DNA from 4 places in the Synechococcus sp. PROS-U-1 genome. Region 1 is predicted to be linked to each of the others. Evidence: predicted binding sites of a transcription regulator. Region 1 holds the regulator's gene; each other region holds the start of a gene.
What was found. Region 1 encodes NtcA, which controls nitrogen genes in cyanobacteria. Its sites were predicted from a motif close to GTANCNNNNGNTAC; they were not measured.
Positions count from the first base shown of each region.

Region 1 (4,208 bases):
CGCTGGTGGCCATAACGGATTGCGCAGCACCATTCAGCATCTCGGGACTCAGGTCTTCCCGAGACTTCGCATCGGCATCGGCGCACCGGCTGACAACCCTGCCGAGCGTCGAGCCCGAACGGTGTCACATGTGCTCGGACCCTTCAGCAAGCTGGAGCAACCCTGTGTGGTAGCTGTGCTGGACGCTGTTTTGGAGGGGATTGAACGTCTTCAGCGTCAGAACTTCGAGCGTGCTGGGACTTGGATTAACGGGTTTCGCTACGACCTGGAGGCCGGTGACTGATGCCGGCTCTTCCGGCGACAACCGCCCATTTGCGGGTGCTCCGCCAATGCTTTCAGGCGCAGTGTGTTGAGGGTGAGGTCTCGGCTGGGGGGTTCGAGTGGCAGTTCTCCTGGGCGTTTGACCGCGGTGAGCTGTTGGTGGAGCCGTCCTTGGGACGCGCCCTGATTGAAGATGCTTTGCGGCGGTTCCTGGTGCGCTCCGATTACAGACTTGAACCGGGAGGCGATTACACCTTCATGGTCAGGGCCAGGTTCTGAGCGAGAACGTGGGTGCAGGTTCCGGCCATCGAAGTTGGCACTGCAGGTGCTCCTCCAGCATCACAAGGGCGGCAACAGCATCCAGGTCCACCGGTGGAATGCGCAGCCCTGTCGGCAGCATTCGTCGCCATCCCCGCGCTGGCCACAGCATCCAGTAACGCTCTCGTGCACGCAGGGTTGTTCCCCGCTCTGGAATCACGGTGAGGCTGCCCAAGCGCTCCAGCCGCTTGATCCACGCTTGGCATCCGGTGCCATCGCCGATCAGGATGCCGTCCAGAAGTTGGTCTTGATTCCACAGCTCCAGCCAGGGCTCCACGGCTTCTGGAGCCAAAACATGCCCCTCGAGCACAAGGCCAAGGTGAAGATCGGCCAGTACAAGGCCACACTTGCAGCGGCCTGGGTCGAGCACGGCCACCCGTTTCATGGGGATGCTTCAACCGTAACGACGACAGGATCGGCGCTGGCGCTGCCCCCTGATGCAATCACCTTCAAGACCACACTTTGGCTGGGTCCCTCAATCAATGTCTCGGCGAGTTGGGACAGTGCTGCTCCATCGAACTGCAGTCCCTCGGTGAGGGATCCTCGCCGTTGCACCTCGGCATAGGCCGAGGCCAAGAGAAGGTTCAGCCGCGTGAGAATGCCCTCCGGTGTGCGTTCATTGGGTTGCAGTGTGGTGGTCGCCAGCACGTCACCGTTTTGGGCCACCGGGCGGTTCGGGCGCACCTCGGGGAAGGCATAGACCGCCGTTTCGCCGCGCAGCACATTGGTGGCGGAGCGCAGTGAGATCACCCAGGTATCTGGTTTACGGAGGATGGTCTGCAGGCGTTCCACGTCGCTGCGGGGAACGCGGATCAGCTGTCGTTTGGGTGCTTCACCGGGCCTGACCTTGCCGTACGCGTTGACATTGGCCTCTTGCAACAGCCTGTCGACAGCCTGTTTCGCTTGACCCGGAGCATCGAGGCGAACCGTCGCTCTCGCCAAGGTCTGCCCGCTGCTAATAACAACCGATCCACGTCGGAGGGCGACCAGATTGCGTTCAAGTTCCTTGAGTTCCTGTTCACCGGATCTGATCCGGTTTCGCACGCTGTTTAATTCGGCTTCCGTGCGCTGGATATCGGCATCGCGAGCAGCGATATCCCGGCTCAGCCGTTCGCGTTCTGCCTCGAGTTGGGCGCGTTCGTTCTGCAAGGGAGCCAGTTCGCGACGCAAGGTATCCGCCCGTTGCTGTGACTGCTTGAGCTCAGCGGCGATCCGGTTGGTTTCCGTTCGGGTTTCTTGCCGTTCCCGTTCGGCTGCATCGAGCTGCCGCCGGCTGTCCTGCAGCCTCGCCTGAAGGGCATCCAGTTCAAACAGGCCCACCCGAAGCTGGCGGCTCACCATCAGAAGCACGCCGAGCGACAGTGCGCTGATCAGGCTGCCGGTCAACACCGTGATCAGAACGGCAGTCCGACGCGGGCGCATCTTGAACAGACTCAGGCGGGCCTTGCCGACGCGACTGCCCAACCGGTCTCCCAGGGTCGACAGCACGCCCCCGAGCACCAGCAGAACCAGGATCAGTGCCCAGCCGCTCATGGCTGCACCTGTTGCTCAACCTGCTGCCTAACTGAATCGTTTGGCCAGAGCGATCGGATCCAGAACAGTGATTTTTTTGCGGTCAATCTGAACCAGACCGGATTGACGCAAGTCTCCCAGCAGACGCGTGATTGTGACGCGCGTTGAGCCAATCGCTTCGGCGATGGCCTGATGGGACAGGCGCAGGTCGATCGTGATTCCCAGCTCATCCGCTACGCCGAAATCCCTGCACAGCACAAGCAGGAAGCTCACCAGCCGCGATGACATGTCCCTGTGGGTCAGGGTTTCGATCATCGTTTCGGTCTGAAGAATCCGACTGGACAGACCCTGTAGCAAGCGCAGGCCAACGCTCGTGTCTGCCTCGATCGCCGCCTTTACGGATGTCGCCGGCGCTGTCACCATCTCCACTCTGGTGAAGGCCACGGCGTGATAGAAGCGATCGGATCGTTGACCGGTCAGCAACGACAGCACGCCAAACAGGCTGTTCTCGCGCAGCAGCGCCACCGTGATCTCTTCCCCTGACTCATAAACGCGGGAGAGGCGGACGGCTCCGCGGCGAATCAGGTAAACCCGTTCGGCGGGATCCCCCGGGAAAAAGATGGTCTTGTTGCGGTCTACCAATTCACTACTGGCGCCGTCGAGATCCCGAATGATCTCCAGCAGAGAGCGGTTGGCGGGTTCTGCACTGGGAGCTGGAGCCACCATCTGGGGGGTGTATCGGCTGAAACCTCGGCTACTTGTCATAACAACCCCCTGGTGAGGCGAAGCTACGGAGCAAGCCGTTGCCGCCGTGTAGCGGTTATTACCTAACGCTGGTGTGCTCGTTGATGGCTTGGCGTTGCGCTTGCATTAATGATGTCAATCCAGGCTCAGCCAGATCCAGTAATTCATTGAGCTGGCTGCGGCTGAAGGGCGCTCCCTCCGCAGTCCCCTGGATCTCCAGCAGGCGACCATCTCCAGCCTGCACAACATTGAGATCGACCTCAGCTCTGCTGTCTTCGCTGTAATCCAGATCCAGTAACGCCTTGCCATCCACCAGGCCGACGGACACGGCGGCGACCTGGTCGACCAGCGGCGATTGTTCCAGGAGTCCCTGATCCACGAGTGAGAGGCAGGCCTGCTCAAGGGCGAGCCAAGCCCCGGTGATGGAGGCCGTCCGGGTGCCGGCGTCGGCCTGGATCACATCGCAGTCGATCAGCAGCGTGCGCTCCCCCAGGCGCTTCATATCGATCACGGCCCGCAGGCTTCGGCCGATCAACCGTTGAATCTCCTGTGTGCGGCCCGACAGTTTCATCAGCTCCCGAGATTGCCGCTGTGGCGTGGATCCCGGCAGTAGCCGGTATTCGGCGCTGAGCCATCCCAACCCTTCCCCTTTGCGCCAGCGGGGAACGTTCTCCTCGAGGCAGACGCTGCAGAGAACAGCGGTTCTGCCTGTGTGAACCACAAGGGAGCTCAAGGCAAAACCCATGGGATTCCAGGTCACCGAGAACGGTCGCAACTGCTGGGGACTGCGGCCATCAGTGCGGCTTTCAAGCGGTTGGCTCATCGGTGGTGTGCAGTTCTTCAAGCCTCGCAGGCGGGTGGTTCTTGCCCTTTCCAGACACCATGGGTGGTGTCAATCCCCTTGTGGAATGTCAACTCGCCGCTACATTCAAGGTCTTGCCGGGGTTGCCCGGACGGATGTTGCAGTGATGACCACAAGCCTTGCCGACCCCCAAGCGTTCCAGGACTCCCTGGATCGGGATCAGCAGGCTTTGCAGCGGGCTGGCCTCAGACCTCTTCCACCTGTCTCCGATCCTCCACCGCTCGTCCTGGTGGCTCCCGAAGGCCAGCTGCAGGTGCACACCGCGCCCTACCGCGGCAGCTTTGCCAGTGTTCTTAGTCAAGCGATGCGGGCCGCCGGTCTGGGCAGTCGGGTGCTGATCAGTCAGTTCCTCAAAGGGGGCGTGCAGCAGGGGCCTGCAGGACGCGTTCAACTCTGCGGTGGCCTGGTTTGGCTACGGCCCGAGGTACCCCTTTGCCTCTCCTCGCCGGGCCACCCTGGAGGTGCGGAGGCGGTGGCCGCGGTTTGGTCCATCTGCCGTCAGCATCTGATC
Region 1 covers NZ_CP047951.1:339,777-343,984, forward strand. Annotated here, with positions in the region: gene pth (aminoacyl-tRNA hydrolase) at 1-283, shown strand, start outside; gene SynPROSU1_RS01655 (DUF3146 family protein) at 283-540, shown strand; gene SynPROSU1_RS01660 (resolvase) at 524-964, opposite strand; gene SynPROSU1_RS01665 (DUF3084 domain-containing protein) at 961-2,112, opposite strand; gene ntcA (global nitrogen regulator NtcA) at 2,140-2,856, opposite strand; gene rph (ribonuclease PH) at 2,915-3,658, opposite strand; gene SynPROSU1_RS01680 (cob(I)yrinic acid a,c-diamide adenosyltransferase) at 3,804-4,208, shown strand, end outside.

Region 2 (4,208 bases), 400 kb from region 1:
TCATTGAACTGATTCAAGAGAGGGTGAAATACACCCAACGCCATATGGGGCCGGCCTGGCCAGCGGGCCGAACCCTGCGCGAGCGGATCGGCTCTTGCCGAGATCTGGCCATGCTGATGGTGGCCTGCTGCCGCGTAGTGGGTCTTCCGGCCCGATTCGTGAGCGGCTATCAACTGCAGCAACCTCCCCCGGAGGAGTACGACCTCCATGCCTGGGCGGAGGTCTACCTGCCGGGAGCGGGCTGGCGAGGCTTTGACCCCAGTGCCGGCACGGAGGTCAACGATCGCTATGTGGTGCTGGCCACCTCCTCCAAGCCGGAACTCACCGCGGCCGTAAGCGGCAGCTTCAGCGGTCCCCCCGGAACAAGCAGTGAGCTGAACTGGCAGATTCAGATCAACGAAGAAGCCTCCGAACCGGAGAACTCACAACGCAAGCTGGTTCAGGCTGCCTGAAGCAGAGGTTCCACCCCGTGCAACTGGGGCTTCAGAGCAGAAATATGGGTTGCCGCCATCAAGGCCGGGATCTTGGCGCTGTTGTAGACGCGAAATTCCCGCACAAGAGAGACGCCTTCCTGACGAACCGCCTGGTTCAGAACGACAGAGCCATTGGGATCGGAAATCGAGCGGTGGAAGGTGCCGGGGGGGATGCGGAGGATGTCACCACCACTCTCCAGCCGAACGATGTGAAAGGGCTGGTCCCAGGCCAGGTTCACCAAGAAGAAGGTTCTGCCGCCACTGGCCGCAAGCAGGTTGTCTTCCTGATGGGGATGCAGATAGAACTGCCATGCTCCGCTCTCAGGGTCGTTGGGTGGGGACACGGCCGGCCCGCTGTGAATCACCAGGTCGCGTGCATTCGAGGTGTCCACGGTGACGTCGAAAAAACGAACCGACGGAGTGTCGCGGAAGCGCTCGTAGGCCAGCAGTTCAAACATGTCGATGGATCCCTCTGGATCCTTCAGCTGCCCCGTTGTACCGGGAGCATCAGGCAAAAACGGTGACGATCACGACGGTTCAGCCCCCCAGATACGCCATCTCGGCATGGGTTGACGCAGCGGCGGCTGGATCACGCTCCTCGCTGTAGCGGTCTTGGCGCCGCTGCCAGAGATCGCGCATGGCCTGCTCGAGGCGAGACTCCGAGACGAGCGCGGGCTTGAGATCCGTGCCATCAGCCGAGAACAAACAGGTGAACGCCTGTCCATCGGCGGTGACACGCAACCGGTTGCAATCCCCACAGAATGGCTCACTGATGGAGGCGATCACACCGATGGATCCAGCTCCATCGCCATAGCTCCAACGGCAGGCCGTCCCACCCCTCGGGCGACCCAGAGGCTCAAGGGGCCAACGGGTGTGAATGCGCTCCACCATCTGCGCCGCCGGCAGCACCTGGTCCAGCGACCACTGGTTGCGGTTGCCCACATCCATGTATTCGATCAAACGCAGCTCGATCCCCTGCTGCCGCGCCAAGCCGGCCAAGGGCAACAGCTGATCGTCATTGATCCCCCGTTGGATCACGGCATTGAGCTTGAGCTCACCGCATGAGGGATCAAAACCAGCGGCGCGGGCCGCCGCGATACCGTCCTGCACCTGGCCCACCAGGCGGTCCCCAGCCACGGCGCCACCCTGGAGACCAGCCATGCGCGCCGCTGCATCCCCTTCCGCTGCATCCAGGCTGATGGTGATGCGATCCAGCCCTGCGGCACGCAACGCGCAAGCCATCGGTTCCGACAGCAGCACCCCGTTACTGGTCAGCGCCACAGTCTGAAGACCGGCCATCGGATCCCAACGATCCCGCCGGGCCTGCGTCACCGCCTCCAACAAAGGCAACAAGCGCCGGCTCAACAACGGCTCTCCACCCGTAAGACGCAGGGTTTGTGCCCCGAGGCGCGAGGCCACGCGAATAACGCGTATCTGCTGCTCAAGCGTGAGCAGGCCCGGGGGCTCCTCCACATCCGGACAGCAGTACGGACAGGCGAGATTGCAGCGCGCCGTCAGCGACAGCCGCAGCACCCCGATGGGCCGGTTGAAGCGATCTGCGAGCGGCAGCGTGGTGCTCATCCTTCCAACGCTGACAGATCTGCAGAACAGTTGGCATTCAGCAGAGCCTCTGCAGGCAGAGGGACCGATCGATAGGGAACACGGGTCAACCAGTCCATCCAGCGCAACTCTCCACGTTGCAGTTGCTGATCAAGACAGGAGCGGAATGGAGACGTCGAAGGAATCACCGCCAGCAACGGCTGCAGCCGTTGCCCGTCATGGGCCACCGCCGCATGCTCAGGAGCACGGTTCCAAGCCGCAATGAGCTGATGAAAAACGGCCGTCCGCAAGCGCGGCATGTCCACCGGGAGAACCAGCAACGCCTCCCCGGGTAGCGGGGGCAGAACCTTGGCAAGCGCCTGCAGAGGGCCATTCCAGGGAGGGGGCTCCAACAGAACGGAACACCCGGGTCGGAGCCCCAGCACCTCTGCATGCTCGCGATGGCGACTCAACACTTGCACCGGATACCCCAGAGGAAGCAGCTGATCGACCAATGCGGTGAGCCAGACACCACCCGATGGATGCGGCAACAACGCCTTGTCACGCCCCATGCGACGACTGTCTCCGCCACTGAGCAAACAAACCCGCAAGCCTTGATTCACATCGCCGATCAACAATCTGCACCAGCAAAGACCAACCGCTCGACAAAGTTGCAACCGCTACCAAATCATCCATATACAAGAAGACCTGATCCAAGCAATCAGCTCCATTGATGTTTGCTTAGGAACACAAAAACAGCAATTGGTAACCAATCTGACCAAACAAAGGCCCAACGAGTTGATTAACTGCGCGAGTTAAACGGATCTTCTTTTCGACCGTTTTGCCATCCCCGGGCACCCTTCGTTTTGACGCCCGAGGTTTCATTTCTTCTTCTCAATGCTTGGCGACCTCTGGTCGTTCCAGGGCAGGTATCGAACCCTTCACCTGACCTGGATCGCCTTCTTCCTGACCTTCGTGGTCTGGTTCAACCTGGCCCCTCTGGCCACCACCGTTAAAGCAGACCTCGGATTAACCGTTGGTCAGATCCGCACCGTGGCCATCTGCAATGTGGCCCTCACCATCCCGGCTCGCGTGCTGATTGGCATGCTTCTGGACAAATTCGGACCCAGGGTCACCTATTCCTCGATCCTGGTCTTCTCAGCCTTTCCCTGCCTGCTGTTTGCCTCCGCTCAGGACTTCAACCAACTGGTGGTGGCCCGTCTGCTGCTCTCCATCGTGGGCGCTGGCTTCGTGATCGGCATCCGAATGGTGGCTGAGTGGTTCCCGCCCAAGGAAATCGGCCTCGCGGAAGGCATCTACGGCGGCTGGGGCAACTTCGGTTCCGCCTTCTCCGCCCTCACGATGGTGGCCCTCGCCGGCTTCCTCTCCTTCTCCGGTGGGTTCGAACTGCCGACCGGTGCTGTTCTGAACTGGCGCGGTGCGATCGCCCTCACCGGCATCGTTTCGGCTGCCTACGGCTTCTTCTACTTCTTCAACGTCACCGATACACCCCCCGGCAAGACGTACCAGCGTCCTGAGAAGACCGCAGGCCTGGAAGTCACCTCCATGCGCGACTTCTGGGGTCTGCTCGGCATGAACGTGCCCTTCGCAGCCATCCTCTGCGTGCTCTGCTGGCGTCTCGGCAAGGTGGGCTTCCTCACCGCTGCCACCTACCCGCTGGCCCTCGGTGCCGTCGCCGTCTGGTTTGCGTTTCAGACCTGGGGAATCATCCGCACCAACCGCGACCTGATCCTCGGCAACAAGGTTTATCCCAAAGAAGACCGCTATGAGTTCCGCCAGGTGGCGATCCTCGAGCTCACCTACATCGTGAACTTCGGCTCCGAACTGGCCGTGGTTTCGATGCTGCCCACCTTCTTTGAAACCACCTTCGATCTGCCGAAGGCCACCGCGGGAATCCTGGCGTCCTGCTTCGCTTTCGTGAACCTGGTGGCCCGCCCTGCTGGCGGTCTGATCTCCGACCGCGTCGGCAGCCGCAAGAACACCATGGGCTTCCTCACCGCCGGTCTCGGCGTGGGCTACCTGGTGATGAGCATGATCAAGCCGGGCACCTTCAGCGGCACCACCGGCATTGCGGTTGCCGTGGTGATCACCATGCTCGCCTCCTTCTTCGTGCAGTCCGGTGAAGGCGCCACCTTCGCGCTGGTGCCCCTGGTCAAGCGTCGCGTCACCGGTCAG
Region 2 covers NZ_CP047951.1:2,515,393-2,519,600, forward strand. Annotated here, with positions in the region: gene SynPROSU1_RS13510 (transglutaminase family protein) at 1-452, shown strand, start outside; gene SynPROSU1_RS13515 (redox protein) at 440-931, opposite strand; gene SynPROSU1_RS13520 (GTP 3',8-cyclase MoaA) at 1,011-2,054, opposite strand; gene SynPROSU1_RS13525 (molybdenum cofactor guanylyltransferase) at 2,051-2,644, opposite strand; gene SynPROSU1_RS13530 (NarK family nitrate/nitrite MFS transporter) at 2,910-4,208, shown strand, end outside.
Region 2: SynPROSU1_RS13525 (molybdenum cofactor guanylyltransferase) is a predicted target of NtcA. The motif match lies at 2,683-2,696, and genes of this name have one in related genera.

Region 3 (4,208 bases), 820 kb from region 1:
TGATTCGCGGTGTGCGAGAACCGGAGGCTAGAGGGCAGCTGGAACGCTGGTTCAGGCAGCGGCGGCGACGGAACCGCTGAAGCGAGGCAGCTCTGTTTCGAACAGGTTGAGCAGACGATTCACATTCTCTGGAGTGGAGTTGTAACCCATCAGCCCGATTCGCCAGATTTTTCCGGCAAGCGTGCCGAGACCACCACCAACCTCGATTCCGTGGTTGTTCAGCAGGTGCTGACTGAAGGCCTTGCCATCCACACCTTCAGGAATACGAACCGTGGTGAGGGTCGGCAGTCGACGGTCGGCCGGCACATGCATCGACAGCCCCAGACTTTCCAGACCGCTCCAGAGCAATTCCGCATTGCTGCGGTGACGCGCCCAGGCCTGATCCAGCCCTTCCTCTGCCAACAGGCGCAATGCCTCGCGCATGCCGAAGTTCATGTTCACAGGGGCCGTGTGGTGATACACCCGATCACTGCCCCAGTACTGATTCAGAAGAGAGACATCGAGGTACCAGTTCGGAACCTTGCCCTGACGGGCCGTCATCTTGGCTTCAGCACGAGGACCCATCGTGAACGGTCCAAGGCCCGGAGGGCAGCTCAGCCCCTTCTGGCTGCAGCTGTAAGCGAGGTCAACCTTCCACTCATCGATATACAGAGGAACCCCCCCCAGGGAGGTGACGGTGTCGAGCAGCAGCAGGCAATCATGCTTGCGGCAGAGGTCACCGATGCCGTCCATCGGTTGGCAAACACCCGTGGATGTTTCTGCATGAACCATCGCCAGGATGGCGGGCTTGTGCTTGATCAGGGCCGCCTCGAGTTCATCAAGAGAAAACCACTCTCCCCATGGCTTCTCAATGGTTTTGACCTCAGCGCGGTAACGGCCCGCCATATCGGCCAGCCTCATGCCGAAGTATCCCTTCACCGCTACCAGAACGGTGTCTCCAGGCTCAACCGTGTTGGCCAGGGTTGCCTCCATGGCGGCACTTCCGGTGCCACTCATCGGCAGCGTGAGGCGATTATCCGTTTGCCAGGCGTAGCGCAGCAGTTCCTGCACCTCACCCATCAGCTCCACGTAAAGCGGATCGAGGTGACCGATTGGGGTTCGCGACAGAGCCTTCAGAACTGTTGGGTGCGCGTTCGACGGGCCTGGTCCGAGAAGAAGTCGATCAGGTGTTCCGATCGGTGCAAAAGCTTTGCGGTGACGATCGTCAACAGGAAGAAGAGAGTTCGTCGTCGCCAAAGCCCTGATCATTGGTTCGTGGTGGTGAGCCTACGCAGTCGGCCCCCTCGAAAGGGTTGAGAGCGGCACGATTGCAATCTGTTCAAATCTTGCGCGGAACGTCTGCGCTCAGCGTTGGCGCACGTTGGTTTCTCCCAGACCCTTGGCCAGGTGATCGAACGGCTGAAGAACGGTGGAGAGCTGCTCGGATGCCGCACCGTTGGCGAGAAGCATCTCGGCAACGACTTCACCCAGCAAGACGATGCTGCGGACCGTGGGGCCGGTAGGAACCCCGAGACTCTTGTAAGTGTCGTCGAGGCCGTTGAGAACACGCTCATTGAGGATCGTGCTGTCCCCTGCGACCAGGGCGTAGCTGGCGTAGCGGAGGAAGTAATCCATGTCCCGCAGGCAGGCGGCGAGCCGACGGGTGGTGTAAGCGTTGCCTCCAGGCAGCAGAAGATCGGGTTCGTCCCGGAACAGGCGCTGACTGGCCTCACGCACGATCTCGGTGGCTGAACCGTTGATCAGCTCAACGGCCTGAATCCGCATCGTGGATTCATCCAGATACGCATTGATGCTGTCGATCGCTGAACGATCGAAATAACGACCCAGCTGGTCATAGCGACCGATCAGACCGCTGATTGCATCGCGCATTTACCTGAATCTCCAGAGGATCCCCCGCGGACGCTAACACCGTTGAAGCGGGCAAACCCTTTGGCAGGCCTGCATTTCAGCCAAGTTGACAGAAACGGTTACGCAGTCAACTCCAGGCTGATGGAACGTACCCCTTGATACAAAATGGAGACTTGTGGCTGTTTACGGTCACATCACTGCACAATTCAGTCGAGCAGTCCTTTCTTATGTCGAAATCCCCCCAGGACGTCCTGCGCCAGATCAAGGACGAAGGCATCGAACTGATCGACCTCAAATTCACTGATCTGCACGGCAAATGGCAGCACCTGACGATTTGCACCGATCTGCTGGAGGAAGAGTCCTTCACTGAAGGCCTTGCTTTTGACGGATCATCCATCCGTGGATGGAAAGGCATCCAAGCCTCTGACATGGCCATGGTGCCCGACGCCAACACAGCCTGGGTGGATCCGTTCTATCGGCACAAAACCCTGAGCATGATCTGCTCGATTCAGGAACCGCGCACTGGCCAGCCCTATGAGCGCTGCCCGCGCGCACTGGCCCAACGTGCCTTGAATCACCTCGCCAGCACCGGGCTGGCCGACATGGCCTTCTTCGGTCCTGAGCCTGAATTCTTCCTCTTCGACGACGTCCGCTACAACTCGGCCGAAGGTGGCTCCTTCTACAGCGTCGACACGATCGAGGCGGGTTGGAACACAGGTCGTATTGAGGAAGGCGGCAACCTTGCCTACAAAATTCAGGTGAAAGAGGGGTACTTCCCCGTTGCTCCCAATGACACAGCACAGGACATCCGCTCCGAGATGCTTCTGTTGATGGGGCAACTGGGCATCCCCACTGAGAAGCACCACCACGAAGTGGCCGGCGCCGGCCAGCACGAGCTCGGCATGAAATTCGCTGAGCTAATCCAGGCCGCCGACAACGTAATGACGTACAAATACGTCGTGCGCAACGTGGCCAAGAAGTACGGCAAGACAGCCACCTTCATGCCCAAGCCGGTGTTCAACGACAACGGCACCGGGATGCACGTGCACCAAAGCCTCTGGAAAGGCGGCCAGCCCCTGTTCTTTGGCGAAGGCAGCTACGCGAATCTGTCGCAGACCGCCCGCTGGTACATCGGCGGCATCCTCAAGCACGCCCCCGCCTTCCTGGCCTTCACCAACCCCACCACCAACAGCTACAAGCGTTTGGTGCCGGGCTTTGAAGCTCCGGTGAACCTGGTGTACTCGGAGGGCAACCGCTCCGCCGCCGTGCGGATTCCGCTCACCGGTCCGAGCCCCAAGGCCAAGCGCCTCGAATTCCGCTCCGGTGATGCCCTGGCGAACCCCTATCTGGCCTTCAGCGCCATGATGATGGCCGGGCTCGACGGCATCAAGAATCAGATCGATCCCGGCGACGGCGAAGACCGTGACCTGTTCGAACTCCCAGAGGAAGAACTTTCGAAGATCGCAACGGTCCCGGCTTCCCTTAATGGTGCCTTGGAAGCTCTGAACGCCGATCGTGGCTTCCTCACTGCTGGCGGTGTGTTCAGCGATGACTTCATCGACAACTGGATTGACCTCAAATACGAAGAGGTTCAGCAGCTGCGTCAGCGTCCTCACCCCCACGAATTCACCATGTACTACGACGCCTGATCAGCGATCGTTTCGATCCACGACCCGCCTCCCTGGAGGCGGGTTTTTTTGTGGACCGCTTGGCACACGGTTGGGCGTCACATTCGCTGAAATAGAGCTGTTGTCTGAATCCGCGATGGCGTCAACGCCCCTGAGCAAGCTTGCGTACCAAACGCTTCAGCAAGGCAAAAGCATCGCGGGCCTGGCTCATAAAGAGCTGAGCACCAAGTTGATGGAGTGGGTGGCACCCGATGCCGTTCCCAAGACGGAATCCGTTCCAGCCGAAGTGCTTGGGGAATTGCGGCTGGACATGAACAAACTCCAGGAACAGGACTGGCAGGAGGCTGAGGAAGGGATTTATCCCGAACAGTTGCTGTTCGATGCGCCCTGGCTCGACTGGGTCAGCCGTTATCCACAGGTGTGGATGGATCTCCCCTCCACGTGGGATCGTCGCCGTGAGCGCAACGTTCGCGATCTTCCCCGAGACACCGACACGGCGCTGTATCCCGATTATTACCTCCAGAATTTCCACCATCAAACCGATGGTTATCTGAGCGATCATTCCGCCGGTCTTTATGACCTGCAGGTCGAGATCCTGTTCAACGGCACGGCAGATGCCATGCGGAGACGGGTTCTGGCACCGCTCAAACGCGGTTTGAAGCATTTCGCTGACCGGGCTCCGGGATCCCTGAAAATTCTCGATGTGGCCACCGGAACAGGCCGGACACTGCA
Region 3 covers NZ_CP047951.1:1,156,241-1,160,448, reverse strand. Annotated here, with positions in the region: gene SynPROSU1_RS06350 (nucleoside deaminase) at 1-80, shown strand, start outside; gene SynPROSU1_RS06345 (alanine--glyoxylate aminotransferase family protein) at 52-1,248, opposite strand; gene SynPROSU1_RS06340 (allophycocyanin subunit beta) at 1,345-1,869, opposite strand; gene glnA (type I glutamate--ammonia ligase) at 2,076-3,497, shown strand; gene SynPROSU1_RS06330 (class I SAM-dependent methyltransferase) at 3,613-4,208, shown strand, end outside.
Region 3: glnA (type I glutamate--ammonia ligase) is a predicted target of NtcA. The motif match lies at 1,997-2,010, and genes of this name have one in related genera.

Region 4 (4,208 bases), 410 kb from region 1:
CCGACGAGGAGTCGACCATGGTGGGTTGCAAGGGTTTGGCGGGCACGGCCTCCACTGATCCGGAGAGTTACGCCACCAGCAATGGCCAGCCGATTCAGGAGAACCTGGCACGCATCGGGGGGCATTGGCCGTCATTGGCCTCCGCCCGCCGCTCCGATGAGGCTTACGCCGCTTTCCTGGAATTGCATGTTGAGCAGGGCGGTGTTCTCGAGCAACGCGGTGATGCCATCGGTGTTGTGGAGGGTGTCGTCGGTCAGCGCCGGTTCAGCATCAATGTGCAGGGACAGGCCAACCATGCCGGCACTACACCGATGGGTCTGCGACAGGACGCCCTCGTGGCGGCGTCGCGCATTGTTCTCGCTGTCGAGGCCATGGCCTCCAGTCATCCAGGAGATCCTGTGGCGACGGTGGGCCGTCTTGAGGTTTGGCCCAATGCCGCCAACGTCGTCCCTGGTGCTGTCTCCCTGACAGTTGATTTAAGGGATGTGGATCGACGTGTGCTCGATCAATTGGTGGAGGAGTTGATGCAGCAGGTCGAAAGCATCGGTGCTGAAACGGGCTGCCCGATTTCGGTGGACCCACAGTTCAGTGTTGATCCCACCCCTGCTGATGCTGTGGTGATGGCGACGATTGCAGAAGCCGCTGCCGACCTCGGTCTGTCCCACAGCCATCTCCCCAGCCGCGCCAGCCATGATGCGCAGGAAGTCGGTCGCCGTTGGCCGATGGGCATGATCTTTGTCCCCAGCCGGGGTGGTTTGAGTCATTCCGCTGCGGAGTTCACCAGCGATGAACAGTGCTGGGCGGGCACTGCGGTGCTGCTCGAAACGTTGCTGCGGCTTGACCGTCAGCTGCCGTGACTTTTTCGATCCTGGCCCGTGATCCCAACAACGGCCGCTTTGGCGTGGCTGTTGCCACCTGTCATCTGGCCGTTGGATCCACCGTGCCCCACATCCGCGCCGGAGTTGGCGCTGTGGCGACCCAGGCCCACACCAATCCCTATCTGGGGATCTGTGGCCTTGAACGCCTGGAGCAGAGTTCGGATGCCGAGAGTGTTCTGGCCAGCCTTCTGGCGGATGATCAGCATCGTGACCGGCGTCAGTTTCACCTGATCGATCTGGATGGTCGAACGGCCTGTTGGACGGGGCAGGATTGCGGGGCTTGGGCTGGGCACCGCCATCGGCGTGACCTGTCTGTCGCCGGAAATTGTTTAGTGGACGATGGTGTTGTGGAGGCGATGGAGCAGGCGTATCTCACCAGCGATCCCAGCTGGAAACTTGGTCGTCGCCTGATGGCTGCCCTGCAGGCTGGGGAGGCTGCTGGAGGCGATCACCGCTCCGATTTCTGCACTTCAGCAGCGGTACAGGTGAGTGGTGAAGCTGCCTTTCCGTTGTTGGACCTACGGGTTGATTTCCATGAGCGTGCGGTGGAGCAGTTGATGGAGGTGTATGAGCGCAGCCAGGCCCTTTGGGCTCAGGAGTGGAGGGACGAACTGTCGGAATTGCCAATGCTGAACCGTCTGGTGGCGTAGGGATCAGCCACAGGTCATGTCAAAAAAAGACCCTGCAGTACCGAAGTGTGCAGGGTCTTTTTGAAAGTTTGAAAGATTTGAGATGGCTCAGCTGGGGACGGAGGCTTCCCACTCCACATTCAATCCAGCCTCGCGTGCATCACTGACCAGATCATCGATGCAGTCCATGCCAAAGGCGGCTTGTCCAGACAGCAAGGCATCCCATTCGTTCGCCGGAAAGTGGGTTTGCAGCCAGAACACGCCGTGCACGCTGGAGGGATTCACCTGCACAAGGCCTTTGTCGAGGCGGGAAGTGATGAGATCCAACGTCGTTGCTGAAGCTGGATCTATTACGCCCTAATCCTCGGAACCGGAATGTTCGACTTGCTACAGATTGAGAAGTTGGCCTAGCGCGTGTAGCCCACCCCGCGGTAAACGAGCTGCACCGGAGTGCGGTGGCTGTTGATCTGACGGGCTTGGTACACGTTGCGGCGGTAGACCAGCTGCACACCAGGTTTGCCCTCAGTGGCGTTGCTTTGCTGGTACTGATGCCCGCGATAGAGAAGGGTGGTCATTGGATGGTCCTCGAAGCAAGCTCAGGTCCCCGTTCCATGGCCTGAGGCGAACTGCGCTTCGCGTGGCGCGAAGTGAACGATCGGTAGCTGTTGCTACAGAACTATTCAAGCGCTTGCCTCCCCTGAGGCGATGTTCGGGTCGATACTTGTACAGAAAAGTTTTTGGTTTTGTTTATTTTTGTCCGTAGGAATTAGTAGGCCTTGTTGATACCAATCACTGAATCATGCAGCAGTCCTGCAGTTGATCGAGTGCAGCATTGAAAAAGTGTCGACCTTGCTCCTGCAGCTCGTCTCCTAGCCAGCGCCACTCCCGCATCAGGCGTTCGGGCCCTTCAGGCCCAAGGGCACTCATCACATAGGTGTGGTCGTTGGCGATCCAGCGTTGCAGTGCATCTCCGTTGATCTCGAGATGGCATTGCAGGCCAATGGCGTGATCGCCGATTCGAAACACCTGTTCCGCACAGTGCAGCGAGGAACCCAGCAGGGTTGCATCGGCTGGCAGGTGGATGCGATCGCCATGCCAATGCAGCGCCAAGCTGCCGCTCGGTTGTCCCTGCAGTAGGGCCTCATGGGTCGGATCAGCGACCCAGTGGATTGCGCCCAGTCCCAGTTCCTTGAGCTGCTGCGGTGGTGCTCCAACCTGCAGGGGTTTGACGCAGCCACCTGCAGCAACAGCCAAGAGCTGAGCCCCCAGGCAGATGCCCAGTACAGGTCGGCTCTGCCGGTGCCAAGCCATCAGCCAGTTCAGCTCGGTTTGGAGCCAGTGCAGGTCTGGTTGATGCCGTTCGTTCACGCCCATTGGTCCCCCCAGCACCAGCGCGATGCTGTTCGGGCATTCGCTTGGGTTCGGCAGGCAGTCGCTACGGTCCGGCCGCAGGGTCTGGAGGTCCATTCCCCGTTCCCGCGCCAGTTGTCCCACCAGTTCGGGCCCTTCGTGGTCAACGTGCTGGATCACCAGCAGCGTGGTGCTCAAAGCAGCAGGTAGCGCTGGGCGAGGGGCAGCACGTCGGCGGGCTCGCAGGTGAGCAGTTCACCGTCGGCGAACACCTCATAGGTCTGCGGGTCCACGCTCATCTTCGGCAGGGCGGAGTTGAGTTTGAGAGCGCTTTTGCCCACGCTGCGGGTGTCCTTCACGGCCATGCAGGTGCGTTCCAGACCCAGCTGGCGTTGAATATCAGCATCCATTGCTGCTTCGCTCACGAAGGTGAGGCAGCTGGGAGCCAAGGCTTTGCCAAAGGCGCCGAACATGGGCCTGCCGTGCACGGGGCCGGGGGTGGGAATGGAGGCGTTGGCATCGCCCATCTGGGCCCACACGATCGAACCGCCCTTGATCACCAGTTCAGGGCGAATGCCAAAGAAGCCCGGCTTCCACAGCACGAGATCGGCGAGCTTGCCGGTTTCGATCGAGCCCACCTCGCTGCTGATGCCATGGGCGAGAGCGGGGTTGATCGTCACCTTGGCGATATAGCGCTTGAGGCGGTGGTTGTCGTTGCGGCTGGAGTCTTCCGGGAGCGCACCGCGCTGCACCTTCATCTTGTGGGCGGTCTGGAAGGTGCGTGTGATCACTTCGCCCACGCGCCCCATGGCCTGGGAGTCGCTGGCGATGATCGAGAAGGCGCCGAGGTCGTGAAGGATGTCTTCGGCCGCGATCGTCTCTCGTCGGATGCGGGATTCGGCGAACGCCACGTCTTCCGGGATCTTCGGATCGAGGTGGTGGCACACCATCAGCATGTCGAGGTGCTCCTCGAGCGTGTTGCGGGTGTAGGGCCGGGTGGGGTTGGTGCTGCTTGGCAGCACATTCGCTTCGCCGCAGATCTTGATGATGTCCGGTGCATGGCCGCCGCCGGCACCTTCGGTGTGGAAGGTGTGAATGGTGCGTCCCTTGATGGCGGCGATCGTGTCTTCCACGAAGCCGGCTTCATTCAAGGTGTCGGTGTGGATGCACACCTGCACATCCATCCGGTCGGCCACCGACAGGCAGGCATCGATCGTTGCGGGTGTGGTGCCCCAGTCTTCATGCAGCTTCAAGCCGCAGGCGCCGGCGCGCACCTGTTCTTCCAAAGCTTCAGGGGTGCTGGCGTTGCCCTTGCCGAAGAAGCCCAGATTCACCGGCAGGCCTTCAGCGG
Region 4 covers NZ_CP047951.1:2,502,570-2,506,777, reverse strand. Annotated here, with positions in the region: gene SynPROSU1_RS13480 (Zn-dependent hydrolase) at 1-857, shown strand, start outside; gene SynPROSU1_RS13475 (DUF1028 domain-containing protein) at 854-1,528, shown strand; gene SynPROSU1_RS13470 (hypothetical protein) at 1,616-1,834, opposite strand; gene SynPROSU1_RS13465 (DUF4278 domain-containing protein) at 1,915-2,082, opposite strand; gene SynPROSU1_RS13460 (type 1 glutamine amidotransferase) at 2,297-3,055, opposite strand; gene ureC (urease subunit alpha) at 3,052-4,208, opposite strand, start outside.
Region 4: SynPROSU1_RS13465 (DUF4278 domain-containing protein) is a predicted target of NtcA. The motif match lies at 2,166-2,179, and genes of this name have one in related genera.